Linked DNA regions of Colwellia sp. M166. Each later gene encodes a partner of the first gene's protein in a complex. Links are inferred from orthologs where the notes say so. Each region holds a gene or a part of one and is shown on either strand. Other genes may lie near its edges. The genes, in order: FGD67_RS16260 and sdhA.

What was found.
Region 2: the proteins of FGD67_RS16260 (region 1) and sdhA are in contact, whole or in part, in a crystal structure (PDB 6C12), measured with the Escherichia coli proteins. The link is inferred for Colwellia sp. M166 from one-to-one orthologs.

What each region holds. Positions count from the first base shown.
Region 1 is NZ_CP040755.1:3,591,907-3,606,909, reverse strand. What follows is about bases 9,542-12,404. They hold FGD67_RS16260 (succinate dehydrogenase assembly factor 2), read right to left. Parts: upstream 11,168-12,404; coding sequence 10,916-11,167; downstream 9,542-10,915. Other genes in these bases: FGD67_RS16250 (peptidylprolyl isomerase), read left to right, coding at 12,342-12,404; ygfZ (tRNA-modifying protein YgfZ), read left to right, coding at 11,365-12,333; FGD67_RS21840 (protein YgfX), read right to left, coding at 10,474-10,983; nadB (L-aspartate oxidase), read left to right, coding at 9,542-10,484. In the rest of the region: FGD67_RS16310 (ABC transporter substrate-binding protein), read right to left, coding at 1-294; FGD67_RS16305 (DUF547 domain-containing protein), read right to left, coding at 281-1,093; FGD67_RS16300 (FAD-dependent oxidoreductase), read right to left, coding at 1,159-3,336; FGD67_RS16295 (TonB-dependent siderophore receptor), read right to left, coding at 3,348-5,717; FGD67_RS16290 (SoxR reducing system RseC family protein), read right to left, coding at 5,990-6,463; FGD67_RS16285 (MucB/RseB C-terminal domain-containing protein), read right to left, coding at 6,460-7,422; FGD67_RS16280 (sigma-E factor negative regulatory protein), read right to left, coding at 7,419-8,012; RNA polymerase sigma factor RpoE, read right to left, coding at 8,090-8,668; more of nadB, read left to right, coding at 8,889-9,541; more of FGD67_RS16250, read left to right, coding at 12,405-12,830; FGD67_RS16245 (ATP-dependent DNA helicase RecQ), read right to left, coding at 12,957-14,912; FGD67_RS16240 (RidA family protein), read right to left, coding at 14,944-15,003. UniProt on the Escherichia coli protein: An FAD assembly protein, which accelerates covalent attachment of the cofactor into other proteins.
Region 2 is NZ_CP040755.1:195,520-210,658, reverse strand. Bases 10,612-13,610 are described here. They hold sdhA (succinate dehydrogenase flavoprotein subunit), read right to left. Parts: upstream 12,995-13,610; coding sequence 11,228-12,994; downstream 10,612-11,227. Other genes in these bases: sdhC (succinate dehydrogenase, cytochrome b556 subunit), read right to left, coding at 13,336-13,610; sdhD (succinate dehydrogenase, hydrophobic membrane anchor protein), read right to left, coding at 12,995-13,342; FGD67_RS00985 (succinate dehydrogenase iron-sulfur subunit), read right to left, coding at 10,612-11,217. Also shown: FGD67_RS01010 (HNH endonuclease), read left to right, coding at 2,995-3,738; sucD (succinate--CoA ligase subunit alpha), read right to left, coding at 3,815-4,687; sucC (ADP-forming succinate--CoA ligase subunit beta), read right to left, coding at 4,687-5,853; odhB (2-oxoglutarate dehydrogenase complex dihydrolipoyllysine-residue succinyltransferase), read right to left, coding at 6,028-7,554; FGD67_RS00990 (2-oxoglutarate dehydrogenase E1 component), read right to left, coding at 7,606-10,410; more of FGD67_RS00985, read right to left, coding at 10,507-10,611; more of sdhC, read right to left, coding at 13,611-13,710; FGD67_RS00965 (citrate synthase), read left to right, coding at 14,130-15,139. UniProt on the Escherichia coli protein: Two distinct, membrane-bound, FAD-containing enzymes are responsible for the catalysis of fumarate and succinate interconversion; the fumarate reductase is used in anaerobic growth, and the succinate dehydrogenase is used in aerobic growth.

The DNA.
Region 1 (15,003 bases):
GTTGGCGTAGCTTAATGATGCTGTCGACAACAAGGTAATAAACATTAAGGCAAAGCACAGACTAAGCCGTGTGGAAAGTTTTAATGTCGGCAGAAATAAGTTAGCCAAAAGTGCTTTTAAATCATGAGTTTTTTTTGTTTTTGGCATAAGCTTATCGATAGATTGAAGGGTTAAGCCAATGATGCTTTGATATGAACAACGCTGAAAAAGGCGAGTCGCCAAAGACGTCGAAAAACGACTCTTTTGGCGACTCAAACATCGATTAGAAAAATGCGGCGCTTTACCTAACGGCATTTAACGCCCAATCATAATTCAAGAAATTGGTATCGATATCTTCTGACGTTAATCGTGCTTGTTGCGCTGGTGTTAAGTTCAATGCTTCACCGTAGAGCAATACAAAAGCAGGTAAAGAGTTACTACCACGAAAGCCTTGTCTGAAGTCATCGCCATACCACTTAAAAATAGCGGAAAGCTCCATTGTATCTTCATTAAAACGATTCCGGCTTTTGTCGCTTAAAAAGCGTGTCGTTTGCTCAGTCAGCTGTTGCTCTAGTTCGTCAGCGCTATACGCTTCTTCACGCAAAGCAGGACAGCCAATGCTGGCGCAGTTAACGGCAAAATGAATACGTGGGTCAGCATATTTATTATCACCACGAATTAACTCATGCTCAATATTATCTAAGCTGCGTGTTTCACCAAGTAACACAATAAACTTCTTACTCCATGGCGAACTAAAAAAACTACCCAGATCTTTTATCGACTTAATATCAGGGTAAGCCGTTAAAATAAGCTCAACTGTCCATGCATTGTAAGCGTTGATCAAAAACGACAATTGCTGAGGTGCAGGCCATTGCTGAAATGTCTGCTTATCAATATTACCAAGCGCTGTTAAATAAGCCGTTAGCTTTGCATGATCTGTTTTCATGCCGGCATAATTTACTTGGCTTGAATGACCGTCATTAATTGGCAAAACGTGTTGAGTTAATAAAGCCTGCCATGGTTGATGCAAGGCTTCTTGCGCCGTTGTAACGGCGCTAAAAACGGTGCTCAGCAGCAACAACACAGCTAATGATAAAGATTTAGCCCTTGTCATTGCTAGTATTGCTGTTGACCGTGCTTTGTTTAAGTTAACCTTCGCTATTAAACTCTTCATGGCTATTAACCTCTTCTCCACGTGTGGAACTTCTCTAACCAGCTTAAAACGGTTTCTGGTGCATGATTACGCTTCCATTCACCTGCGGCGTATTTATTGCCTTCAGCCCACGTTGGGTAGCTGTGAATCGTGCCTAAAATTTTATTTAAGCCTAAACCATGCTTCATGGCTAATACGAATTCAGCAATTAAATCACCGGCATGTTCAGAGACAATAGTAACGCCAAGTATTTTATCTTTACCTTTAGGTGTGATCACTTTAATAAAACCATTGGCCGCACTATCGGTAATTGCTCGGTCCAACTCTTCAAAGTCAAAACGGGTAATTTCATAATCGATACCTTGTTCAATGGCTTCTTGTTCGTTAATGCCTACACGTGCAACTTCTGGGTCAATAAAGGTTGCCCATGGAATAACACGGTAATCGACCTTAAACTTCTTAAAGGTGCCAAATAAAGCATTAACTGCAGCGTACCAACCTTGATGAGCGGCAACATGGGTAAATTGGTAAGGACCAACAATGTCACCTGCGGCAAAGATGTTCGGGTATAAGGTTTCTAAATATTCATTGGTTTGAATAGTACGGTTAGTTTCTATTCCTAGCTCTTCAAGACCGTAGCCTTTCAAGCGCGCAGAGCGGCCAACAGCACATAGTAACTGGTCGTATTCAATGGCCATTTCTTCTTCTTGATCTGAACCTTGTTCGTGCTTAAGGTTTTTCACCATGATGAATTTTTTACCGTCACGTTGTTCACAACGCAAAGCTTGGTGCGAAGTTAAAATATTCACGCCACTTTTTTGTAATGATTGGCTAGCAAATTCAGAGACTTCAAGGTCTTCTCTGATCATGATGCGCTCAGCCATTTCAATTTGTATTACTTGTGAGCCCAAACGAGCGAAACTTTGCGCAAGTTCACTACCAATAGGACCGCCGCCTAAGACCACTAGTTTTTTCGGTGCAGTATCAAGTTTGGCAAATTCTGTCCATAAAGTGTCACTAGTCACATAACCACTAGTTTCAATACCTGGTAATGGTGGCACAAATGGACGAGCACCGGTGGCAATAACAATACTGCGAGCGGTTAATGTTTGCATGGTGCCATCGTTAAGCTTAATTTCTACCGTCCACGGATTAATTAATTTTCCGTAGCCTTTGATCACTTCTACACCTAAGTCTGTGTAACGTTCAACACTGTCGTGTGGTGCAATATCGGCAATCACTTGATGTACACGTGCCATCACTTTCTTAAAAGAAAACTGTGGCGTAGCGTTCTCTAAACCATAGTGTTCGCCATGGGTAATTTGGTCGACTATTTTTGCACTTTTAATGATTGCCTTACTCGGTACACAACCATAATTTAAACAGTCTCCGCCCATTTCGCCGGCTTCAATTAGCGTTACTTTTGCTTTAACGGCCGCAGCGATATAGCTTGTTACCAAACCACCAGCACCCGCACCAATCACCAATAGGTTACGGTCAAAGCTTTTTGGTTTTTGCCATTTTTTATAAACTTTACGTTGTTTAATTTTGTTAACAATCGCTTTACCAATAAGGGGTAATAGCCCAAGTAACACAAAAGAGAAAATGAGTTTAGCTGACAATATGCCAGATAAGCTGTTTATTTCTGCTAACTGTGTACCCGCGTTCACATATACCACCGTACCAGCGAGCATACCTATTTGACTAACCCAGTAAAACGTCCAAGCTTTTATGCCAGTAACGCCCATCAGTAAGTTAACTAAAAAGAACGGAAAAACAGGCACTAAACGTAAAGTAAATAGGTAGAAAGCGCCTTCTTTTTGCACGCCTTCATCAATGGCTTTTAAGCGCTCAGGGAATTTGCTTTTAATGCTATCGCGTAATAAGTAACGCGAGACTAAAAAGGCTAATAGCGCGCCAAGGCTTGAAGCGAACGATACCACGACAAAGCCTTCCACTAAGCCAAATAAAGCGCCTGCAGCTAAGGTTAAAATAGCGGCACCAGGTAATGACAGTGCCGCGACTAAAACATAAAGGGCAAAAAAGCCACCAACAACTAATAATGGTGATTGTTCGCGCCACTGGCCGAACTGATCCATTGAGCCTTTCAATCCCTCTAATGTCAGTAATTGATTAAGATCATAATGAAAAAACAAAGCCACAAGCATGATGGCAATAACTAATAATAGTATTTTCTTAAACATGAAAATTGTCCTTAGAAACTGTGTGTTAAAGTAAGTTTGGCATGAACAGGTAGTTCAGGAAAAACTAAGGTAGAGCCGAAATATCCGCCTTCAAATACCGGGCGCCAATTTTTCTGGTTAGTGACATTAGCAATATCGAAACGTAATTTAGTTTGTTCATTAATACGGTAACTCGTATTAATACCTAGTGTGTATTGATCACGTATATTGACCGTGGCTAAAAAATCCAGTGGATAACTTGAAGTATATAAAGCGGCAAAACCAGCTTGCCATGATTCCGTAAGGTAAATACCGCCGTTAACACTTAATGTTTGCTCAGGAATGCCTTGTACTCGTCGATCAGACGGAGCAAAGGCGGTAAAGTTTGGTGCACCTACGCTAGAACCTTGAATAATATCAGGGCGAGAGTTATCAAACGCATCAGCAATTTGGCCGGAGTTTTGACTGCTCGAAGAGTTATCGTAGCGAGCATCAAGGTAGCTATATCCTATGTTAAACCAATAAGGTGCAGCGTCATAAAACACTTGCAGTTCAACACCTTTGGTTTTTATACCGGTATTGCTGCCATCGCGATTACGTAAACTACGGCGTTGATTGAACACTGAACCATCAATGTACCAAGCGCTGTCATTTGGAATGTATTTAATGCCAACCTCATTTAGTGTGTTTTCAGTGGCAAAGTTTTGCTCACTAATTAAGTTATCAGCGCCAAGTGACGTGCCACCGGCCATACTATTTGAAGTTGCTTCGTTGTAACTTGTTGCTGCATAAACGGTTAAGTCAGCATTTAGCTTGTAATTAATGCTCGCTTGGCCAGAATGCAAGGTTTCATTGATGCTATCTCGTGCCGCTATTTGTCCGTTAGGAGCAATAGGATCGCGGGCTTCAACATCATAAAAATCAATACGGTAACCAAAGTTTGTCCGTAAGCGCTCGCTCCACTGGCTATCTTGCTGAATGGCAAAACCGGTTTGCCAGCTAGTTGAGTCAGTGGTATCTGATAACGAAAAATCGCCGGCGTTGTCATTATTAATATCATACTGACCACCCGGTGAGACAAATAAGCCAGGACGAAGTTCTACTAGTCTAGATTGCTGTTCAGCGGTCAATGGGATACGACGGTTTTCAAGTGAACCGATTAAATCAATAGGATCATCAGCTTCAGTGGTGAATTGGCTATAACCGCGTACTTTATTGTAACGCACGTCAAAAGCTAACGTGGTTTGCTGTTGGTTATTCCAGTCATTAATGAGTTCAAGACGGTTTTGCGCGGTATCAGCACCATCTATAATTTCTACAAAGCTATTTTGCGCAATTTCATCACGCGTTAAATGTTGATAATAGCTGGTGTTTTTTAAACGTATTTGGTCTGTTAATTCACGGGTATATATACTGTGAAGTAAGAAGGTCTTCGCTTCGTTTTCATTATCAGGATCGGTTAATACCGTACTACGAGCAATTTTTACTTGCCCTGTCGGTGATATTACAGCACCAACGCCAGGTACAGTACTACCATTAGGTTGTACACCTTGGCCTGTAATATAAAGTCCGTGGTCAATTAATGCTTGTGTTGGTCTATTAATCCCCGCATTGTCAGTAAATTCAACTTGGTATACTTCAAAGTTGATATCCCATGTACTTTGGCTGTCGGGTAATAAGCGAAATGCGGCATAAAAGCTGTCACTTTTAAAACTTGAATAATCATAAAAACTGCCATTATCAACATGTTCAGCGCTAATTCTAAAGCCACTTTCACCTTCAACAATCGGGGCAGCAATATCAAGTTGTGCACTGTATTGGTCCCAACGACCAGCGGTAAGTTTTACTTTCGCTAAGCTTTTGTCAGTTGATGCGCGTTTAGATTGTAGATTTACAAAGCCACCATTGCGTTGGCTACTACCAAACAATACCGGTGGCGCACCTTTGATCACGTCAAGTTGAGCTACTGAGTTAAATGATAGCGGTACACCAAAACCGTTATTACCAGCTTGACGGCGCATACCGTCTTGAAAAAGTTCACCTAATTGACCACGCAAAGTAGGTAAGCTTGGCGCGCCAAAGCCGCTGGCTGCATAACTACTTGGCGTAACCGCTAAAATGTCTTGTAAGTCAGTTATGTTTAACTGCTCCATCATTTCGCTAGTGATCGGCGTCATTGAACGCGCGATATCGGCTAAGCCTAAATCATCGCCAAATGGCCCATTGATCGCAGTATTTTTTGGAGAAAAACCATGATTGATAATACGTTGACCTGAAACCTCAATCACCTCAACATCCGTTTCTTCTGCACTGACAACTTGTCCGTAAAAAATAAGATAAATGCCAATAGTGATTGAACGGTATTTGCCATAAGAAAGAGAATTGATTTTCAATCTATCCATAAAAAACTGTTACTTTTGCCGTAATAAATATGATGATAGTTAAGACCAAGCTACATTGAAGTAAATTTCATTTTTTATACTAACGAGTAAAAATAAAATTATTGTTAAAAGCTAACTGACGCTACTCTGCTTTAGTTAAGACTAGCAACAATATCATTGAAAGTAGCTATCAGCCTTAGTTTAAATAATAGTAATATATGTTAATTGTGGCTTTTTTAAGAAAGGTATAAACGAGAAGAGCAAGCTAAGAGTCGAAATCAAGCTTGCTAACATTAGTTAATATTAACAACGCTAATTTTTTGTTCATCAACACGCAGAATTTTAGGTGCTAACTTTGTACAGTTTTCTGATTTATTTTGTTGTTTTTTAGCCAGCAGAAAACCAACAACACCACCCACTATAGCGAATAAAATAGCAAAAGCTTCATGGGCTAAATAATTTATATTGATCAAATACTGACCGCACCATGCAGCGATAATTAGCCCAAATAATGGCCATAAATATACTTGCAGTGCCGATGATAATAAAGCTGACTCATTTAAGCCAATAATAACTTTGTCACCTAATTGCAACGGCAGTGTTGAAATTAAATTCATCGAGAGTTTTTTTTGTGGAAATGCTTTTGCCACTTGACCACTGCCACAATTATCAACTTGCTGACAACCACTACAAGCAGATTTAATATCGCTAGTAACCGTAACCTTATTATCATTAATCGCCACAACAGTAGCTTGTTCTTCGATCATGGTGCAACCTGTGGTGTAAGCACAACTGAGTCGGCAATAGCTTTGGCCGTTTTCGCTGGAATTTTACCAACAACACTGACTTCAAAGCCATTAATAACTTGATTCAAAACAACTGTCGCACCATCCATCACATAGTCAGTCGCTCGTTGACTGCCTTCACTTGGGTTTACGTAAACTGAAACATCTATTAAACCATCAGTAAAAAGCATAAATTCAACGGCTTTCTTTGTCGCTGACATACGATGGCGATTAGCATTAATGCGATGAAAACCTTCTGGCAACCATTTCACTTGCCATTGTAATTCTTGCTCTTGATAACCCTCTGGAATTTCAATGGTTTTTGGCAATATTGTTTGCTGTAATTGCACTAAACTTTCGCCCAATCCTGCTGTTATATCCAGATGAGTAAATTGTATTTGTTCAAGTAATTGTCCAGTACGATTAACTAAGGCAAGCTTTAATAGCATGCCGGTCTTTTGATCTAACCACAACCAGTGTCCATAACGGTATGGGTCTTTAGAGACAATACGAATCAGTTGTGCTGGCCGACCTAATACCCGGCTACGGCCGACGGAAATAAAGTCATATGTTTGAGCGAGCTCACCAACATCACCACGTAAAATAGCCGGAATAGGACCGGTTATTTGTTGTGAGGTAACAGAATAAGGAGGTAACTCTGGTTCGATATAACTAACGGTATTTTTCTTACGTAATACGTCCCTGCGAGGGCCATTGAGTAAAGATAAAATTTCTAACTCATCACCATTTTCATCAACACCATGAAACCAATGGTAAGGCTCAGCTTGATTGTTTTTAACAACCACAAAAGACGTGCTAAAATTAAGCGTTTGTAATGAATTGGCTAGACGTTCAAGCCAAGGTTCAGCGGGTTCATTTTCAGCAGCTGCTACTGATGTGCTAATGGTAACCATTAGCAACAGACTAGATATTAATTTCATTTAGCTGGATCTTCAGCCTTATCTTGTTGAACTGTGTTATTAACATCAACTGAGCTTAGTTTTATTTGCTGTTGATGATCAGATAATAGTGCTTGAAAACGTCGTTGTTGCTCGACAAATGCTTGTTTTTCACTAGTACGACTAGTCGGTTCAAAGTTTAAACTTACAGGTTCTGCAATACCACCAAAAGGCATTGGTTTAACGACTTGGTTGATGGGTAATACATCATTGCTATCAACCGTACTCTGTTGTACGCCCATCACCATCAAACCTGCGGCAGAGGCCGCAATCGCCATTTGGCCAAACGGTTTTGCAAACTGCACCACTTTCGCTTTTAGCTTACGGGCAAAATTATTAGTGACACGAGGTGCTAAAATAGTAGGTTCATCTGCAATAGCAGTAGCAATTTTCGATGAGAGATCTAAATTAATTACATCAGAATTTTCACCACGCATTACATCACCCATTAAATGGTAACGTCCCCACGTCGCCGACAAGTCAGAGTCATTGAGCAATTCTTCAAATAATTCATCATTGGCCTGATAATTATCAACAACCGACGACACTGTCTCAAACTTATTTTCACTCATAATGACACCTTAAAAACTAACATTTCATTAATTACGACTGACCAATAAAAACTATTTATTAAGCAGTGCTATTCATATTATTGCTGCAACAATGGTTTGATTTTTTTATCTACGGCATCACGTGCCCTAAATATTCTCGAACGTACGGTCCCAACAGGGCAGTCCATAACCGTTGCAATTTCTTCGTAACTTAAGCCTTCTAACTCTCGTAGATTAATTGCCGTACGTAAGTCTTCTGGCAATTGCTCTATAGTCTTAAATACGAGCTCTTTAATTTCATTAGTCAGCAATAATTTTTCTGGTGAAGCATTTTCTCGCAACGCATCACCAGAGTCATACATTTCTGCATCTTCGACTTCAATATCTGAACCCGGTGGCTTACGCCCTCCAGCAACTAAATGGTTTTTCGCACAATTAACAGCTATGCGGTATAACCAGGTATAAAAAGCACTATCACCTCGAAAGTTTGGTAAAGCTCGATAAGCTTTAATAAATGCTTCTTGTACTATATCGGGTACATCACTATGGTTTTTAACATAGCGTGAAACCAAATTTGCTACTTTATGTTGGTATTTAATTACCAGCAGGTTAAATGCGTTTTTATCACCACGTTGTACCCGCTCAACCAACTTTTGGTCAACGTTCTGTTCGCTCATTTGAGCCGTATCTCCTACTCACCATTATTTAACTTATCTACATCTGGTTTACATCTGGCTCATGGCAAACGCAACAAGTAGGACTAGCCTTGTGTTAAAAAGTTCGATAAATATTGAAAAAAATTAAATTTTATTTATAAAAATAGTTTTCTGCTGTTCTGTAACTGCAATAAAAGTTAGTATTGAGTTATCAACTATTGTACCTCAATTTCAAGAATATATGAATCAACAACACAATTGTGACGTTTTAATTATTGGTAGTGGCGCAGCTGGATTATCGCTTGCACTGCATTTGGCAAAAAATGCCGATGTTATTATCATCAGTAAAGGCCAAATTAACGATGGCTCAACATTTTATGCGCAAGGTGGCGTTGCGGCTGTATTTGATGAAAATGATAGCGTTGCCTCACATGTAGCCGACACCTTAGTCGCGGGTGCCGGATTATGTGATGAAGCTGCAGTGCAATATACGGCTGAGAATGCTAAAAGTTGCTTAGAGTGGTTAATTGGTAAAGGCGTTAATTTTGATCAAGATGTGCCGACAAAAAATGGTGATATTCGCTATCATTTAACCAGAGAAGGTGGTCATAGCCATCGTAGAATTCTACACTCCGCAGATGCTACCGGTGCAGCCATTCAAACCACACTGGTGTCACAGGTCAAAAACCACCGTCGTATTCGTATTTTTGAGCGTTATAACGCCATTGATCTGGTTTATCAGGAAAACCAAGCAACTACTGAACGAGCATGTATCGGTGCTTATGTCTGGAACCGAAATGACGAACACGTCGAAAGTGTCTTTGCACAAAAAACAATTTTAGCAACCGGTGGCGCAAGTAAAGTTTATCAATACACTTCAAATCCCGATGTGGCTAGCGGTGATGGTATTGCCATGGCATGGCGCGCCGGTTGTCGTGTTGCCAATATGGAGTTTAATCAATTCCATCCTACCTGCTTATTTCACCCTGACGCTGGTACTTTCTTATTGACAGAAGCCTTAAGAGGCGAAGGTGCGGTATTACTGCGTCCTGACGGTAGTCGCTTTATGCCGAGCTTTGATGAGCGTGCTGAATTAGCTCCTCGTGATATTGTTGCGCGGGCAATCGATTTCGAAATGAAACGCTTAGGCGCCGATTGTATGTATTTAGATATCAGCCATAAATCAAGTGACTTTATTAAACAGCACTTCCCGACTATTTACGAAAGAACACTGGCACTTGGTATCGACATCACCAAACAACCGATGCCGGTTGTACCTGCAGCTCACTATACCTGTGGTGGTGTGATGATTAACCAACAAGGTAAAACCGATATTGATAACTTATATGCCATAGGCGAAGTTGCATATACTGGCTTACATGGTGCTAATCGCATGGCAAGTAACTCGTTGCTTGAATGTTTGGTTTACGCGCGAGCGGCAGCCATTGATATCGAAAAAGGCCTAGCAACGAAACAAGCTTGTATTAAGCTACCCCTATGGGATGAAAGTAGAGTCACTGATTCTGATGAAGAAGTGGTTATTCAACATAATTGGCATGAACTACGGTTATTTATGTGGGATTTCGTCGGTATTGTCAGAACTACAAAGCGTCTAGAAAGAGCCTTACATCGCGTAGAATTATTACAAAGTGAAATTGACGAATATTACTGTAACTTTAGAGTTAGTAATAACCTGTTAGAATTAAGAAACTTAGTACAAGTTGCTGAACTGATTATTCGCTCAGCCTTAGCTCGTAAAGAAAGTCGTGGTTTACATTACACTCTTGATTACCCCGAGCTACTTACCGAGGCTAAAATAACCATTCTTAGCCCTTAAGGTACTTTGCACGCATGATTGTGCGCGCCAAGCGCGCTTGATCTTGAGCCGACAAACTATCTTTGAAAATAAACCGTTGAGATAAATCACTATCATTAGCTGTAAAAACCAGCCAGTATCCCCACAAATTAATTTGTGAACTCGCCGATAACTGCACCGTTTGTTGAGCCACAAATTGACACTCACCAGTTTGAAGTAGCACAAAATCATCTCCTGTTTGGTACTTACTTGATGTTAGTAACGTCAAGTATTGCTTTGCTTGTGAGTTTGGCAGCTGTCGATATAAAAAAATAATCAGACAGAAGAAAAGCCCAATAATAGCAAAAAGCCAAAGTTTAAATCCGATGAATATCGCTAAAAAAAGGTAAGCAAATGCTAAATAGAATAGTAAGTTAAATATCGCCCTATGCAAAGAAGGCGATATTTTAATATTATACTTTAACTCGCTGTAATATAAACTGCACCATGGCGTTGAGGTCTTTATCTTCACAAGCTTCATGTCCCATAAACCATGCGAATAATTCAGGGTCTTGACATGCTAATAAACGTTCGAAAATAGCTTTATTTTCAATAGATAAATCATCATATGCCTCTTCAACAAATGGCATAAAAAGCACATCTAACTCTAGCATTCCACGTCGACAAGCCCAACGAAGTCGAGGTTTATTATCCGTTAATGTCATACATCACCCTAATTTAGTAAAATCTCGCCGTATTCTAACAAATCAGAAGTAAAAATAGCCACGAATTGATCATAAAATTAATCAACACTCATCTAGTAAAGTAGCAGAAAAAACCAGATATTGGCTTGTAATTTGAATAAATGTCCTCATTTATGATGGTAATAGCCTTTTTTCAGCAATATTGCCGGATGACCAACATGATAAATAATAGTTTACCTAGTTATAGCGAATTGCCAGCAGCATTTGCCATTAACCTTGATAATTTAGCTGCGATCACCCTTTCAGGTGAAGAACAAGTAAAGTACTTACAAGGTCAGGTAACTTGCGATGTCGACAACTTGGCAGAAAAGAAGCTGCTTAATGGCGCGCACTGTAATGCTAAAGGTAAAGTATTTTCTGCTTTTCGTTTACTCGAACATCAAAGCAAATTTCTGCTTTTACAACCAAAAAGTTCAATTGCACAATCATTAGCTGAACTGAAAAAATTTGGCGTTTTTGCTAAAGTAGAAATAAACCAAGATAGTGACAACGCTTATTTAGCCGTTGCCGGTGAACAAGCGGCAACTAAATTAGCCGAAGTATTTCAACAAATACCTGACTCATTAACTCCTGTTGTGCAAGTTAATAATACAACCTTAGTTTACCTTGCTGGTAATATCAGTCGCTACCTTATTATTGATAACCCAGAAACCATCGCAACAATTTCTACCCAGCTTAACTTGCCAATATATAGCAATGCAGTATGGGATTTACTCGAAATTACTCAAGGTTTTCCATTACTTTCTTCACACTATGTTGCGGAATATGTACCACAAATGCTAAACCTACAAGCAATCAACGGCATTAGTTTTACTAAAGGTTGTTACTTAGGGCAAGAAACCGTTGCCCGTATGCAGTATTTAGGTAAAAACAAACGAGCACTGTTTGCCCTTGAAGGCAAAGATATGATTGCAAATATTGGTGATATTATTGAAAAGAAACTTGGCGAAAATTGGCGTAAAGCTGGTGATGTACTCGCTGTTTATCAAGCAGATAATAAACACAACTATATTCAAGGTGTTTTAGCCAATGATATCGACGATAACACAGAGCTACGCATTAAGTCTCAAGATGCAACTTTAGCCATACTTGCCTTACCTTATAAATTAAACACAGACATTGACTAGGACATAATATGAAAATTACCGACGACAAAGTTGTTGTACTACATTACGCCGTATCTGATAACGAAGATACTTTAATTGATAGTTCATACGATCATAGCCCTTTATCAGTAATTCAAGGCTCTCATTACCTTATTCCTGGCTTAGAAGAAGCCTTAGTAGAACATCAAGCTGGAGATAAGTTTGAAGTTGAAGTAAGTGCTGAAAACGCTTACGGCCAACGTGAAGATGGCTTTGTGCAAACCGTACCTAAAGATATGTTTGGCGGTATTGAAGATTTAGCCGTGGGTAGCCAACTGCGTGCAACTACCGATGAAGGCGAACAAACCGTTATTGTTATTGACGTAACTGAAGACGACATCACTGTTGATGGTAATCACCCTCTAGCAGGTATCGACTTAAAATTTGATGTTGAAATATTAGCAGTACGTGACGCGACTGAAGAAGAGTTAGCTCATGGCCATGTACACGCTGAAGGCGGTTGTGGTCATAGCCACTAATCTAAAAACAGGCATAAGTCTGTAGCACTCGCTGAACATCGTCATTCCTTGCCATCCATGGCATCACGGCATACCGTTCGCCCTGAACATAAAGGCACTGAATAGTGCCTTTTTTGATGTGCTTATTTACGCTAAGTAGTTCACAACTTGTGCTTTAATCTCGGCATAACGCATATGTTGGCAAACACCAAAGTAACTCAACTTGCGTACTTTAGCACGAGTAAATAACGGTACACTCATGCCGGACAAAAATCGACAAATGGTCTCAAGAGACAAGGCTTCAGGTGATCCTGTATTAGTGTTTTTTAAGGTCGAAAAATGCTGCTGTAATTGCGTAATTGCCAATGCAATCATTTCACTGCTAACATTTTGTTGATTGCTTGAATACGGTAGTATCGCTACCTGACCGCGACAAACTGAGCAATGCCCACAATTTTCAGGTGCTAGCTTATCATCAAAGTAATTTGACAACTGTTTGGTTAAGCAACGATCACTTTGAAAAAATTGCACTAAACGACTAATACGTTTAATTTCTGACTGTTCTTTTTCTACAAAATAGTGATAAAGCCGTGCAACTAAGTCACGACTATCTAAAGCCATGCTATTAATACTAAACACTTCTGTGGCTTTTTTCGTTTCCAAAACAATATGCTGTTGATCAGCTAAATACTCAAGTGCTGAGACAATTCTTTTTCTCGGCGCATTATATCGGTTATGCATTAACTCAAAATCAGGCTCCCCCCAGATTTTTTTCATTTTTGCACAACTAAAAACTTGCGTTAAAAACTCCGCTCGTTCGGCATTAAAGCTATTAATAATTTGCTCTTTAGGCGTGACAAACTTGAATTTAAAATCGGCAAAATAACTAAATTTAGCATCAATAACACCAAGTAACTCTAGTTGCACAAGTAAGGTTTTTAATGGCAACTGTTTGATGTTACTAGCGTTTGACAACGATAGTACTTGTAATTCCCATTGACCATTTTGCATTTCACTACGAATATTTTGCAAAACATAATCAATACTGGAACGTTCAGGAGTATCCGCATAAACAAAGTTCTCTACCGTATGCAAGCCATCAAGGTTCGCCAAAGTAAAACAGGCAGAGTTTTGTTTATCTCTGCCAGCACGACCAATTTCTTGGCTATAATTTTCGATTGATTTCGGCAAATCATAGTGGATAACAAAACGAATATCAGCTTTGTCGATGCCCATACCAAAAGCAATCGTTGCCACCACAATACGTACTTTACCTTGCATAAAGTCTTGCTGAACGCTCTGCCTAACATCATCTTTAAAGCCTGCATGATAAGCCTGTGCTTGCAGTCCTTGCTGCTGTAGAAAATCAGCCACCTTTTCCGCACTGTGCTGCAAAGTAACATAAACAATGCCGCTACCGTCATATTGGCGTATAACATTAAGTAAGGTTTGATGCTTTTGATTTTCATCAACCGGTAAAACTGATAGATCGAGGTTATTGCGATAAAAGCCAGTTTGGACAATGTGCTGCTCAGATATCGCAAATTTATTGGCCATATCTTGTTTAACTTCTTTCGTCGCCGTTGCCGTTAATAGCAGTACTAGAGGAATATTTAATTCTTGGCGATAACGCGGTAGCTTGAGATAATCAGGTCGAAAATTGTGGCCCCATTCAGAAATACAATGCGCTTCATCTACCACCAGCATAGAGATGGCTATTGATTCAATAAACTGACGAAAACGTTCGTTTTTGAAACGCTCAACTGACACCATTAAAACCTTAATTTTCCCTGAGCGCACATCTCGGGTAATTTGCTGACTTTGCTCAAATGATAATGTTGAGTCGATACTAGCGGCAGGGATACCTTTGGTATGTAAAAATGCCAACTGATCTTTCATCAAAGCCAGTAACGGAGAAACGACTAAGGTTAAATGCGGTAAGTTTATTGCGGCTAATTGATAACACAATGATTTCCCCGCGCCGGTAGGGAATATTGCTAATGAAGAGTCACCATTAAGTAACTGAGTAACAGTTTGCTCTTGTCCTGTTCTAAAGTTGTCAAAACCAAAAGTAGTTTTTAATGATTGCTGTAACGTCGACATATTTAGCCTATTTATTCGGTATCAAACTAGTTTACTGTATTAACGCTGCGACAACACTTATTTCAACAAGCAGTACATCTCTTGCCATTGC
Region 2 (15,139 bases), 3.4 Mb from region 1 along the record:
GCGTTACACGCCAAAAGCCCCTCTGGACTCCCCATGGCGCCCGACACAGCAAGACATTCCAACAGAATTTAGGCACGAAGTTTATACCTGCCGAAAATCGTCCCTTCACACGGCAGTCTACGCCATCCATGGCTCCGATAAACATCGTACTTATCTAAATTCAATTTCCATTGCTGAGATGGGATCAAGAGTTTGTGAGTTCTATGGTGTAGTTATTTAGCAAACCGGTTTATTGAAATATTAAAGAATAAACTCTACAGATAAACCAAACGCTAAGTCTGCTTCATTAAACACCGGAATGATGACCAATATTCACGTATCACTGGCATGGATGCCAGTGAAAGCGCTGTAGTGCCGGGATGCACGTTCAGCGCTGGTACGTCGAAGAATATTGGACGTCATGAAGGACACACGTTTAATGTAGCAGCGCCGAGGGAGTCCAGAGCCAAAGAAGTATGAGCGGCGCTAGTCTCCCCTCTCTTTTTTGGGTGTAGTCGGCCCCCCGACGCCAAACCAGTATGCGCCCCCCAAAAGGCTAAATTAGAATAAGTGAGATCTAGTTTTATAAATTGAATAGCTTGGAGTTTAATTTTTCTGCTTGGCGTCGCGGTGGCGACAACACCCAGAGGGGCGTTACACGCCAAAAGCCCCTCTGGACTCCCCATGGCGCCCGACACAGCAAGACATTCCAACAGAATTTAGGCACGAAGTTTATACCTGCCGAAAATCGTCCCTTCACACGGCAGTCTACGCCATCCATGGCTCCGATAAACATCGTACTTATCTAAATTCAGTTTCCATTGCTGAGATGGGATCAAGAGTTTGTGAGTTCTATGGTGTAGTTATTTAGCAAACCGGTTTATTGAAATATTAAAGAATAAACTCTACAGATAAACCAAACGCTAAGTCTGCTTCATTAAACGCCGGAATGATGACCAATATTCACGTATCACTGGCATGGATGCCAGTGAAAGCGTTGTAGTGCATGGATGCACGTTCAGCACTGGTACGTCGAAGAATATTGGACGTCATGAAGGACACACGTTTAATGTTGCAGCGCCGAGGGAGTCCAGAGGGAGGCCGGCGATAGCCTCCCTCTGGGTGCAGTCGGCACCCCGGCGCCAAACTGATGAACAAACTCCAAGCCGATCAATTTACAGTGAGTTACAGTGAGTGTCCCTCTAATTTCTAGAGTTAGAGTGGCTGTCCCTCTAATACTTTTTGGGTGTCGTCGCCACCGCGATAACGGTAGATAAGAGAATATAGACATGATGGTATTTAAATGAAAATCAAATGTACCTGACCCCTTTGATTACAAGCAATTAATTTAGAATGGGTGATGAGATGGACGCTCCCAATTACGGCGTCAATGCGCCAAACTGGTTAAAAACAATCAGTTAATTTAAGGAACGTCCGTCATGAAAGTTAGCACAATATCAATTGATTTAGCAAAAAACGTTTTTCAACTCATGGGGTTTACTGAGGCTAATAAAGGCGTTTTTAATAAGCGCTTGAACCGCGCTCAACTGAAGCATTTTATGCAAATGCAACCCCCATGTCGTGTTGTGATGGAGGCCTGTTATTCTTCTCATTATTGGGGCCGGTTGTTTGAATCCATCGGTCACACTGTGCACTTAATTCCTGCGCAACACGTGACACCTTTTGTGCGAGGAAACAAGAATGACAGTAACGATACACTGGCCATATTCGAAGCAAGTAGGCGACCTTTCATTCGGTTTGTCCCCATCAAAACCCAAACTCAGCAAGAAACGTTAATGCTACATCGCTTGCGAGAAAGGTTACTTAAAAACACGTACAGCGGTCACTAATCAACTACGTGGTTTATTAGCTGACATTGGCCTTGTTTTCCCGTTAGGCATACCTGCTTTTAATGAAAGTATGCAAGCATTATCACTTGATACCACGTTATCGGTATCAGTTCAGTGGCTAGTTAACGATGTTTATCAAGAATTCAAAACCTTAAACCTACGTATTAAAGCGATTGAAAAACAATTAAAAACTGACATTGAAGCCAATTCATTAGGGCAAATACTATTGAGTATCCCTGGCATTGGTTACCTCAATGCTTCTGCCTTTATTGCCTCTATAGGCAGTGGACAAGCCTTCACCAGTGCACGCGACTTTGCTGTTTGGCTAGGCATTACACCCAAACAATTTGCCTCAGGCAATAAAAGCGTGATGGGCGGCATCAGTAAACGTGGAGACCAATACCTGCGTAAACAGCTTATCCATGGTGCGCGTGCCATCATCGTTCATGCCAGAAAGAAACACGATGCATTGAGTGTGTGGATAACCCAGTTAAGTGCACGAAAACCGTTCAATTGTACCGCGGTTGCCACTGCGCACAAGTTAGCACGCATCATGTGGACATTGTTACAAAAGCAATGCCATTACACGCCTCAACCGGTTAAGGTAATCACATGATTGACGACCCGTTTTACCCTCTAGTAAGCCTGTGCAGGACAAAGGCCATGAGTCTGTGTGGGTGTTTAGGCTGCTAGAGGGGACTTAATTTATCCAGAAAACTTTTCAAGACTGTTGTTGATAAGATGAAAAAAAGGCACTAGCCAACTAGAACAAAGCCTGTGAGAGGACAAGTGTATCTATCACGTTTGGGTGAACAATGTTTTAAGGTATTTCTAGTTCGCAACTTATCTGGAGCATGGATAACAAACCATAGCTCGAATATATGTCAGTACAGTTTGCTTTAAGCAAGCGAAAGCGCCTGTCATCATGAACAAAAGTATGAAAAGAGTAATGCTCAGTAATCAAAAACATAAGCCCGTTTTGTTATGTTTTCGTATTCACTTGGGTTGACATCAAGGAAGCGTCCATATATGTCCGTCTAATTTTTTTCTAACTGAAAAATCAAATGTACCTGACCCCTTTGATTTTACGCACTTGAAGTGCCTTGATTTAGAAATGTGTTTAAGGCAATGTAATGAATATTAGGCTTATTAAATGGAATTAAACATGAGTACAATAAAAAAATTTTATAGAAATAGTGCTTGGTTTGAGTTTGCAGATAAAGTTAAAGCTAGAGATAGGTATACTTGTTTAAAATGTCAAAGATCAAATCATGAGGTAGTGCTGCAAGCTCACCACACCAACTATTTAGAAGGTAAATTACCTTGGGAGTACGCAATTAGCGATTGCATATCATTATGTAAAGGTTGTCATGCCCGTGAGCATGGACTAATAGAACCGAATACTGGCTGGAGCCTGTTATCAATTGATGATCTAGGTGACTTGGCTGGTGAATGTGAACGAGCAAACTGCGGAACTGCCATTAGGTATGAGCATCAAACTTATCACCCTAATTGGGGCTATAAAATTGTTGGAAGTACTTGTATTGAACATTTAACCAAAAAAGATCAAGAACTAAGTGGAAAAATACTTAACTTATATAAGGTTATAAGCAATTTTGTTCATAGTGAGAAATGGGTAAGAGGCAATACGAAAAATAATAAACCTTTTATTGAGAATAAGTATAACCATCATAAAGTCAGAATTTATGGTGAGAGTAATAACTACTCATTTCAAATTGCGATTAAAGAAAATGGAATTAGATGGTACGACTATAAAGATATTATTAGTGTTCGTGGTCATTCACTGGAAGAAGCCAAAGAGCTAGCGTTCATAGCATTAAAAGGTACATTAGTAGAGGATGCAACAGAGAAGAACCTTTTTAGATCTCTTTATAAAAATATAAAGTGATACTCTAAAAAAAACCCGCGCGCTCTATTAGAGCAGACGGGTTTTTATTAAGAATTACAAGCTATAAGCGAATCGCTTACCAACCTGTTTTCTCTTTAAGTGCTTTACCGATGTCCGCTAAAGAACGTACAGTTTTAACACCAGCCGCTTCAAGAGCAGCGAATTTCTCATCAGCTGTACCTTTACCACCAGCGATAATCGCACCAGCGTGACCCATACGCTTACCTTCTGGTGCAGTAACACCAGCAATGTAAGATACAACAGGCTTAGTAACGTTTGCTTTGATGTATTCTGCCGCTTCTTCTTCAGCTGTACCACCAATTTCACCAATCATTACGATTGCTTCAGTTTGTGGATCGTTTTGGAACATTTCCAATACGTCGATGAAGTTAGTACCAGGGATAGGGTCACCACCAATACCTACACAAGTAGATTGGCCAAAGCCAGCATCAGTTGTTTGTTTAACGGCTTCGTACGTAAGCGTACCAGAACGTGAAACAATACCTACTTTACCAGGCTTGTGAATGTGACCAGGCATGATACCAATCTTAGTTTCGCCAGGAGTAATAACACCTGGACAGTTAGGACCGATCATACGAACGCCAGATTGATCAAGCTTAGCTTTAACGTCAACCATATCTAAAGTTGGAATACCTTCAGTGATAGTAACGATAAGCTCGATGCCGGCATCAATAGCTTCTAAAATTGCATCTTTACAAAATGGTGCAGGAACATAGATAACTGTAGCTGTTGCGCCAGTTGCTTCTACTGCATCACGTACTGTATTGAATACTGGAAGGCCTAAATGCGTTTGACCGCCTTTACCTGGGCTTACGCCACCCACCATTTGTGTACCGTACTCAAGTGCTTGTTCTGAATGGAATGTACCTTGACCACCAGTGAAACCTTGACAGATTACTTTAGTATCTTTGTTAATTAAGACAGACATTATTTGCCCTCCGCAGCTGCTACAACTTTAGTCGCTGCATCAGTTAATGACTCAGCAGCAATGATATCTAAGCCAGAGTTTTTAAGAACTTCACGACCTAATTCAGCATTAGTACCTTCTAAACGTACTACCACTGGTACTTTAACGCCTACTTCTTTAACCGCGCCAATAATACCTTCAGCAATCATGTCACAACGAACGATGCCACCAAAGATGTTAACTAAAACAGCTTTAACGTTGTCGTCAGAAAGAATGATTTTGAATGCTTCAGAAACACGTTCTTTAGTCGCCCCGCCGCCAACATCAAGGAAGTTAGCTGGCTTGCCGCCGTGTAAGTTAACGATATCCATTGTGCCCATTGCAAGGCCAGCACCGTTAACCATACAACCTACATTGCCGTCTAAAGCTACGTAGTTTAATTCATATCTTGCTGCATGTGCTTCACGCTCATCTTCTTGAGATGGATCGTGAAATGCGCGCATTTTAGGTTGACGGTATAAAGCATTACCATCGATACCAATTTTGCCATCTAAACAGTGAAGATTACCTTCGTCAGTGATTACTAACGGATTGATTTCTAATAAAGCGAAATCGAAATCTTCAAACATTTTTGCAAGACCTAAAAAGATCTTAACAAATTGCTTCATTTGCGTTGGGTTTAAACCTAACTTGAAGCCTAATTCACGTGCTTGGTAAGGTTGAGCGCCAACCAATGGATCGATTTCAGCTTGGTGAATTAACTCAGGAGTTTCTTCAGCAATCTTCTCGATGTCAACACCGCCTTCAGTAGACGCCATGAATACTACTTTACGACTTGCACGGTCTACAACAGCACCAAGGTATAATTCGTTAGCAATATCTGTACAGCTTTCTACTAAGATTTTAGCTACTGGCTGACCATTTTCGTCAGTTTGGTAAGTAACTAAGTTTTTACCTAACCAGTTTTGAGCGAAATCTTTGATTTCTTGTTTAGTTTTAACTAGCTTAACACCGCCAGCTTTACCACGGCCACCCGCGTGTACTTGAGTTTTAACAACCCACATATTGCCGCCGATTTTATCAGCTGCTTCTGCCGCTTCCTGAGGAGTATCGCAAGCGAAACCTTCAGAAACTGGTAAACCATATTCAGCGAATAATTGTTTCGCTTGATATTCATGCAAATTCATGGTGTTTTATCCATTTATCTGTAGATGAAGATGGCAATCATCATAAAAATTATTACCATCGAAAAAAGTCGATCGATTATAGTACAAAAGCTCTAAAGAACCTAGTCCTTAGAGCTTAATACTATAGTCTACATCGAACAAAAGATTTTAATAACATGCTGAGTAAATGTTTAACTAAATGTTAAGTAACAAGCGTGTTGGATCTTCTAACAATTCTTTTATTGTTACTAAGAAACCTACTGATTCTTTACCATCAATTAAACGATGATCATAAGAAAGTGCTAGGTACATCATAGGTAAAATTTCAACTTTTCCGTCAACAGCCATTGGGCGGTCTTGGATTTTATGCATACCCAAAATAGCTGCTTGTGGCAAGTTAAGAATAGGTGTTGAAATTAATGAACCAAAAACGCCGCCATTAGTGATAGTAAAGTTACCACCTTGCATTTCGTCCATGGTCAATTTACCGTCACGGCCTTTAATCGCTAACGAACGAATACCGTTTTCGATACCCGCCATGCTAAGTTGGTCAGCATCACGTAATACCGGTGTTACTAAACCACGTGGTGTAGATACCGCAATTGAGATGTCGAAAAAGTTATGATAAACGATATCGTCACCGTCAATTGATGCATTTACCGCTGGGTAGCGTTTAAGTGCTTCAGTAACCGCTTTTACGTAGAAAGACATAAAACCTAAACGGGTATCATGGGTTTTCTCAAATACGTCTTTATACTGCGCACGAAGATCCATAATTGGTTTCATGTTAACTTCGTTAAACGTGGTTAACATGGCGGTAGAGTTTTTCGCCTCTAACAAACGTGTCGCGATAGTTTTACGTAAACGCGTCATTGGAACACGTTTTTGCGTACGTTCACCTAATGCGGCAGCAGCTTGTGCTGCTGGCGCTGACGCCGCGGCTTTTGCCGGTGCTGCTTTTGGCTTGTTCAAAGCAGTTTCAACGTCTTCTTTAGAAATACGACCGCCTTTGCCAGTACCAACAACGTCATTTGCGGTTAAGCCTTTTTCGGTCATTAAACGTCGTACTGATGGGCTAGCTAGCTCATCTGAACTAATCGCTTCTTCAGCTGAGGCAGCAGGGGCAGCGCTTGCTGATGCGCCAGCGTTAAGTTCACCCAATTTTTGGTCACCTAATACTGTATCGCCTTCAGCGTGAATTATTTTACCAATTATACCATCAGCTTGTGCTACCACTTCTAAAACCACTTTGTCGGTTTCAATATCAACTAAGTTTTGGTCAACAGTAACGGTATCGCCTGCAGCAACATGCCATGTTGCTACCGTTGCATCAGCAACTGACTCTGGTAATACCGGTACCACAATATCAATCACTTTTACTGAGCCTTTATCAGCAGGAGCTTTAGTTGCTGCAGCTGAATCTTCGCTTTTGTTTTTTGCAGAAGTATCTTCGCTTTTACTTTCAGATGCAGGAGCTTCTCCCTCACCTTCTGAAAGAATAGCAATAACTTGCTCGCCTAAAACCGTAGCACCTTCAGCTTGTGATATTTCAGTCATCACACCATCAGATAATGCTTGTACTTCTAGCACTACTTTATCAGTTTCAATATCTACTAATACTTGATCACGAGACACTTTATCGCCTACTTGTACATGCCAAGTCGCTATTGTTGCATCTGCAACTGATTCAGGTAAAACGGGAACCTTGATTTCGGTTGTCATTTATAATATTCCTTACACACTCTTAATTAATCTCTTTATAAAAAAGAGGGTCTATTCTACATTAAGCGCGTCATGAACTAGCGCCTGTTGTTCTTTAACATGAACCGACATATAACCTACCGCAGGAGCTGCAGAAGCATTACGACCTGCATATGTCAAATACGTATTGCCAGGGATTGCCGCTCTAAAGTGATGCTGTGAACAGTACCAAGCACCCTGATTTTGCGGTTCTTCCTGACACCAAACGAATTGCTTAACATGCTGATATTTTTCAATTTCAGCTTTTAGCTCTTCTTCTGGGAATGGATACAATTGTTCGATACGAATGATAGCAACATTGCTTTGCTCATTCTTACGACGCTGATCAAGTAATTCGTAGTAAACTTTACCACTACAGAACACCACGCGTTCAACACCATCGGCATCAAGCTCATCCACTTCACCAATAACATTATGGAAGACCCCCGTTGATAGCTCTTCTAACGAAGAAACCGCTAACGGGTGACGTAATAATGATTTCGGTGACATAACCACCAATGGACGACGCATAGGACGAACGACTTGACGACGCAGCATATTAAATACTTGCGCAGGTGTCGAAGGTACACAAACTTGCATGTTGTGATCAGCACAAAGCTGTAAAAAGCGTTCTAAACGTGCTGATGAATGCTCTGGACCTTGACCTTCATAGCCATGAGGTAACAACATAGTCAAGCCACATAAACGGCCCCACTTTTGCTCCCCCGAACTGATAAATTGATCAAATACTACTTGTGCACAGTTAGCAAAATCACCAAATTGTGCTTCCCAAATAGTTAAACCACTCGGCTCAGCTGTTGTGTAACCATATTCAAATGCTAATACGGATACTTCAGATAACACGGAATCATGAACATCAAACGGGCCTTGACCTTCGCGAACATTTTGCAAAGGTAAATAACGGCTGCCGTCATCTTGAGCATGTAATACTGCATGACGATGGAAGAAGGTACCACGACCTGAATCTTGACCGGTAATACGTACACGTTTACCTAAATCAACAATTGACGCATAAGCTAAGTTTTCTGCCATGCCCCAATCAAGTAGTTTTTCACCATTAGCCATTTTTTCACGATCATCGTAAATTTTCTTTACACGATTATGTACGGCATGATCGGCTGGAATATGGGCGACTTTTGCCGCTAATTCTTTCAGCTTTTCAAGTGAGATTTCTTTCTCGTAATCATCATCCCAGTTATGACCAATATAAGGTGACCAGTCAACAGAATGCTCAGTCATTGGACGCCATTGCTCAACGGTACATTGGCCTTCATCAAGCAACTTACGATAATAAGCGGTTAACTCATCAGTTTTTGCTTTAGTGAGAGAGCCTTCCGCATTCAATTGATCAGCGTAAAGTTGACGAGGCGTAGGATGTTTTTTAACTTTTTTATACATAAGGGGCTGTGTCGCGCTAGGCTCATCAGCTTCGTTATGTCCATGACGTCGGTAACAAACAAGATCAATAACCACGTCACGTTTAAATTCGTTACGGTAATCAAGCGCAATTTGTGTTGCTAAGATCACAGCTTCTGGATCGTCACCATTAACATGAAGAATAGGTGCTGAAACCATTTTAGCGACTTCAGTACAATATTCACCACTGCGGGTATCCTCAGAGCTGGATGTTGTAAAACCCACTTGGTTATTCACCACAATGCGAATAGTACCGCCGACTTTAAACGCCCGTGCTTGCGACATGTTAAAAGTTTCTTGTACCACACCTTGACCAGCAATCGCTGAGTCACCGTGGATAGTAATAGGTAAGACTAAATCACCCTCATTACAATCTCGACGGTCTAAACGTGCACGCACACTACCGATAACCACAGGGTTAACAATCTCAAGATGCGATGGGTTAAACGCTAAGGCTAAATGCACATTACCGCCCGGCGTGACAAAGTCAGATGAATAACCTTGGTGATATTTAACGTCACCTGAAGATAATATTTCATCGTGTTTACCACCGAACTCATCAAATAATTTTGATGGATTCTTGCCCATAACGTTAACCAGCACATTTAAGCGACCACGATGAGCCATACCCATAACCACTTCTTTGGCGCCTTGCGTACCGGCACGAGTGATCAGTTGCTTCAACATTGGGACTAGGGCATCACCGCCTTCAAGCGAGAAACGTTTGGCACCTGGAAATTTAGCTCCTAGATACTTTTCAAGACCATCAGCCGCAACTAAGCCCTTGAAAATTTCTTCTTTCTCTTCAACGCTAAGCACGGCTTGTGACTGTACTGATTCAAGACGTTGTTGTAACCAACGTTTTTCATCAGTCGAGGTAATATGCATATATTCAGCACCAATAGAACCACAATAAGTAGTTTTAAGCGCTTTATATAACTCACCAAGTTTCATTGTTTCTTGGCCAATAGCCAAAGAACCTATTTTAAACTCACGATCGAAATCATTTTCCGATAGTTCATGATGAGATAATTGCAGGTCACGTACTTTTTCACGTTGCCATAACCCTAAGGGGTCAAGGTTAGCATTTTGATGCCCGCGAAAACGAAAAGCATTGATAAGCTGTAAAACTTTTACTTGCTTAGCATCGCTACCACCTGAAACAACCACGGTTTTTTGTGTTTGTTGGGCTAGCGCTTTATATTCGTCACGGATTTCAGAATGCCGATATTCAACGTCAGCACCTTCAATTTTAGGAAGTTGTTGGAAAATATCTCGCCACTCTGCTGAGACAGATTGCGAGTTATCCAGATAAGATTCGTATAATTCTTCAATATAAGCAGCGTTCGCACCACTTAAATGGGAAGACTCTATCCAAGCCTTCATATCACCTTCGGGCATTGCCTGTTCCTTTATGGGATAAAAGCAATAAAAACAAATTGTCTAATAAAAATAGCAGAGTACATCAGTTGTGCTCGATATACTCTACTGTTTTAGTTAAACCGCTCTGGTTAGCAACATTGACTTAATATGGCCAATGGCTTTTGTTGGGTTCAATCCTTTCGGACAAACGTCAACACAGTTCATGATGCCGTGACAACGAAATACGCTGTAAGCATCCTGTAAATCATCTAAACGCTCTTCTGTTGCTGTATCACGGCTATCAATAAGAAAACGATAAGCATGTAATAAGCCGGCAGGACCAATAAATTTATCAGGGTTCCACCAAAAAGAAGGACAAGATGTTGAACAACACGCACATAAAATACATTCATACAGACCATCTAATTTTTCACGTTCTTCGATAGATTGCAAATGTTCACGTGCTGGTTGTTCTTTACCATCATTGATCAGGTAAGGTCTGATTTTTTCATATTGATTATAAAACTGTGTCATATCAATAATTAAATCACGTACTACTGGCAAACCTGGTAATGGACGTAAGACGATTTTATTTGCTGGAATTGCAGATAAAGGCGTTATACAGGCCAAACCATTTTTACCATTCATGTTCAAGCCGTCAGAGCCACAAACACCTTCACGACATGAACGACGAAATGACAGGCTAGAATCTTGCTCTTTCAGCAAAATTAGCGCATCTAATACCATCATGTCTGAGCCTTCGGGAACTTCCAGCTCATAATCTTTCATGTAAGGTTTGTTATCAACATCAGGGTTGTAACGGTAAATAGAAAAAACTTGTTTCATCACAACGCTCCTAGTAAATTCTTGCTTTCGGTGGGAAAGCTTCACGGTGAACCGGTGCCATATTAACGGTACGCTTGCTCATTTCTTCGCTATCTGGTGTGTAAACAGAATGACATAACCAGTTTTCATCATCACGCTCCGTGAAATCTTGACGGGCATGAGCACCACGAGATTCAGTACGGAAGTTAGCAGCTTTAGCTGAACAAAAAGCAGTTTCCATCAAGTTGTCTAATTCTAAACACTCGATACGCTGTGTATTGAACTCGCTAGACTTGTCGTCTAGATGAGCATCTTTAAGACGTTCACGAATTTCCGTTAACTCTTTCATGCCTTGAGCCATTGCTTCACCTTCACGGAATACCGAGAAGTTAAGTTGCATACACTGTTGCAAATCTTTACGGATTTGCGTAGGTGATTCACCTTTAGAAGATGACTCCCAACGATTAGTACGTGCTAAAGCAGCTTCAAGATCAGATTCTGATGCATCTTTTGCTGATTGCGTATCGCTTAAATAAGTTCCTAAGAAGTTACCGGCTGCACGACCAAATACCACTAAATCAAGCAGTGAGTTACCACCTAAGCGGTTCGCACCATGAACTGATACACAAGCGATTTCACCAACAGCGAATAAACCTTCAACAATCGTTTCTTTGCCATCAGCAGCAATATTAAGTGCTTGGCCGTTAACGTTACATGGTACACCACCCATTTGGTAGTGACATGTTGGGATAACTGGAATAGGTTCTTCAGCTGGATCAACATGAGCAAATGTTTTCGATAAATCACAAACACCTGGTAAACGTTTCTCTAAAGTTTCGCGACCTAAATGATCAAGTTTAAGCTTGATGTGTGGACCCCAAGGACCGTCACAACCACGACCTTCACGGATTTCAGTCATCATTGAACGAGCAACAACGTCACGACCCGCTAGATCTTTAGCGTTTGGCGCATAACGTTCCATAAAACGTTCGCCATCTTTATTCAATAAGTAACCACCTTCACCACGACAACCTTCCGTCACTAGTACACCAGCACCTGCGATACCTGTCGGATGGAACTGCCACATTTCCATGTCTTGCATTTGCACGCCAGCACGCAGTGACATACCAACACCGTCACCAGTATTGATGTGAGCATTAGTCGTTGAAGCGAAGATACGACCTGCACCACCGGTAGCCAGTACAGTTGCACGGGCTTTAAAGTAAACAACTTCACCGGTTTCAATACAGATAGCGGTAGTACCAACAACAGCGCCATCGCTGTTTTTGACTAAATCTAAAGCATACCACTCAGAATAAACGTTAGTTTTGTTTTTAACGTTCTGTTGGTATAAACAGTGCAATAATGCATGACCGGTACGGTCAGCTGCAGCTGCGGTACGAGCAGCTTGCTCACCACCAAAGTTTTTAGATTGACCACCAAATGGACGTTGGTAAATTTTACCTTCTTCGGTACGAGAGAAAGGTAAACCCATTTTCTCAAGTTCGATAATTGATTCAGGACCGGTTTTACACATATATTCGATAGCGTCTTGGTCACCGATATAATCAGAGCCTTTCACGGTATCGTACATGTGTTGTTCCCAGTGATCTTCATGGGCATTACCCAAAGCAACAGTGATGCCGCCTTGTGCAGAAACCGTATGAGAACGAGTAGGAAATACTTTTGAAATCAAAGCACAAGATTTGCCAGATTCCGATATTGCTAAGGCAGCGCGCATACCTGCACCACCAGCGCCAATGACAATGGCGTCGAATTCACGAATAGGAACGCTCACTTACACACCCCACACAGTTAATAGGCCTGTTGCAAAGTAAACGAGCAACAAAACAGAAAAGAAAAATTGTAAACCACCACGTAATAATGCTGGTTTGATGTAATCCGAAAGCACCTGCCATACACCAATCCACGCATGAATTAGTAAAGCGATTAGCGCTAAAATGGTGAATATCTTAGTACAAATATTACCAAAAAATGCTTGCCAAATTTCAAACGTTACAGCGGGTGTTATAACGAAAAAACCAACCAGAAATAAGGTATACAGTGCTAAAATTATTGCGCTGGTACGAAGAAGAATAAAGTCATGTACGCCACTACGGCCTACTGTTGCTGCGTTATTTACCATAATCTAACTCCTACTACTACAGTAAGCACCAACCAAAGTGCAATAATTAGCTTTGCCGTAGCATTACCCGATGCGAGCTCTTCAAAATGACCTAAATCCATAAACAAGTGGCGAATACCACCAAGCAAATGATAAATAAGTGCAGAAAGTGTACCCAGGATAATAATTTTAAAGAATAACCCGCTAAGTAGTGACTCTACTTGCGCGAAACCTTCAACAGAAGATAGAGATAAAGAAAGCGTCCACAATAAAATACCAATAGCGAATACCATGATGACACCTGATACACGGTGTAATATAGAGGCATTGGCTGCCGCATGCATTTTAATTGTTGACAAATCTAGGTTTACAGGACGTTGTTTTTTCACGATTGTTGCCTAAGGAGCTCTTGGAGCCTTCAACTTATTTTTACGTTACCTAGCCAAATTATACTGGTAGATAACCCCCCTCCGATGTGAATTATATTTTTACACTTACAATATGAAAATGACATACGAATGCAAAAACAGAATTCAGATCGGCTTGATTATATAGGTGAAAATCATTAATTACAATTTTCTTCACTGACAAGTTGCAGCCAATTTTCAAGGCTTACGACTAATTAATAACCATACTTTACTAAAATAGATCCTGACATTTGACTTTAGTCTAAGAGGTTAACAAACGAATTGACTTTTAGGGGGTGATCTGAAGTAGAATACACGCAGTTTAATATTCACAAAAATTGACTAAACATTTAGTTTAGAGATATTTTCAAGATAAATAAATTTTAATGGGGACGAAACATATGGCTGACTCAAAAGCCTCTCTTAGTATCGACGGTAATGTAGTTGCAGACTTGCCAATTCTTAAAGGCACTGCCGGTAACGATGTAATAGATATTCGTACACTAGGCGGCGCAGGCTATTTCACCTATGACCCAGGTTTTTTAGCAACCGCCTCATGTGAATCTGAAATTACTTTTATCGATGGTGATAAAGGTATTTTACAACACCGCGGTTATCCAATTGATAGCCTTGCTAAACAAGCTGATTACTTAGAAGTTTGTTATATTTTGTTAAATGGTGATGCACCAACTAAAACACAATATGATGAATTTACTAATATTATTACCAACCACACTATGGTTCATGAGAAATTAGTACATTTTTTCCATGGCTTTTTACCTGACGCACATCCAATGGCGATGTTATGTGGTGTTGTTGGCGCATTATCTTCATTTTATCACAGCGATTTAGATATTCACGCACCTGATCAACGTATGCGTAGTGCGCATCGTTTAATTGCGAAAATGCCAACTATCGCAGCAATGGCTTACAAGTACAGTATCGGTCAACCTTTTGTTTATCCACGTAATGACTTGAGCTACGCCGAGAACTTTTTACACATGTTATTCTCAGTACCTGCTGAAGAATATGTGGTTAGTCCGACGGTTGCTCGTGCAATGGATCGTATTTTTACACTACATGCTGACCACGAACAAAATGCTTCAACGTCAACAGTACGTTTAGCCGGTTCATCTGGTGCTAACCCTTATGCTTGTATCGCAGCGGGTGTTGCTTCACTTTGGGGCCCTGCACATGGCGGCGCTAACGAAGCTTGTTTAACTATGCTTGAACAAATTGGCTCATTAGACCGTGTTGATGAGTTTGTTGCGAAAGCAAAAGATAAGTCAGACCCGTTCCGTTTAATGGGCTTTGGACATCGTGTCTACAAAAACTTTGATCCTCGTGCCACGGTGATGCGTGAAACTTGTCATGAAGTATTAACTGAATTGGGGATTCAAGATCCATTGCT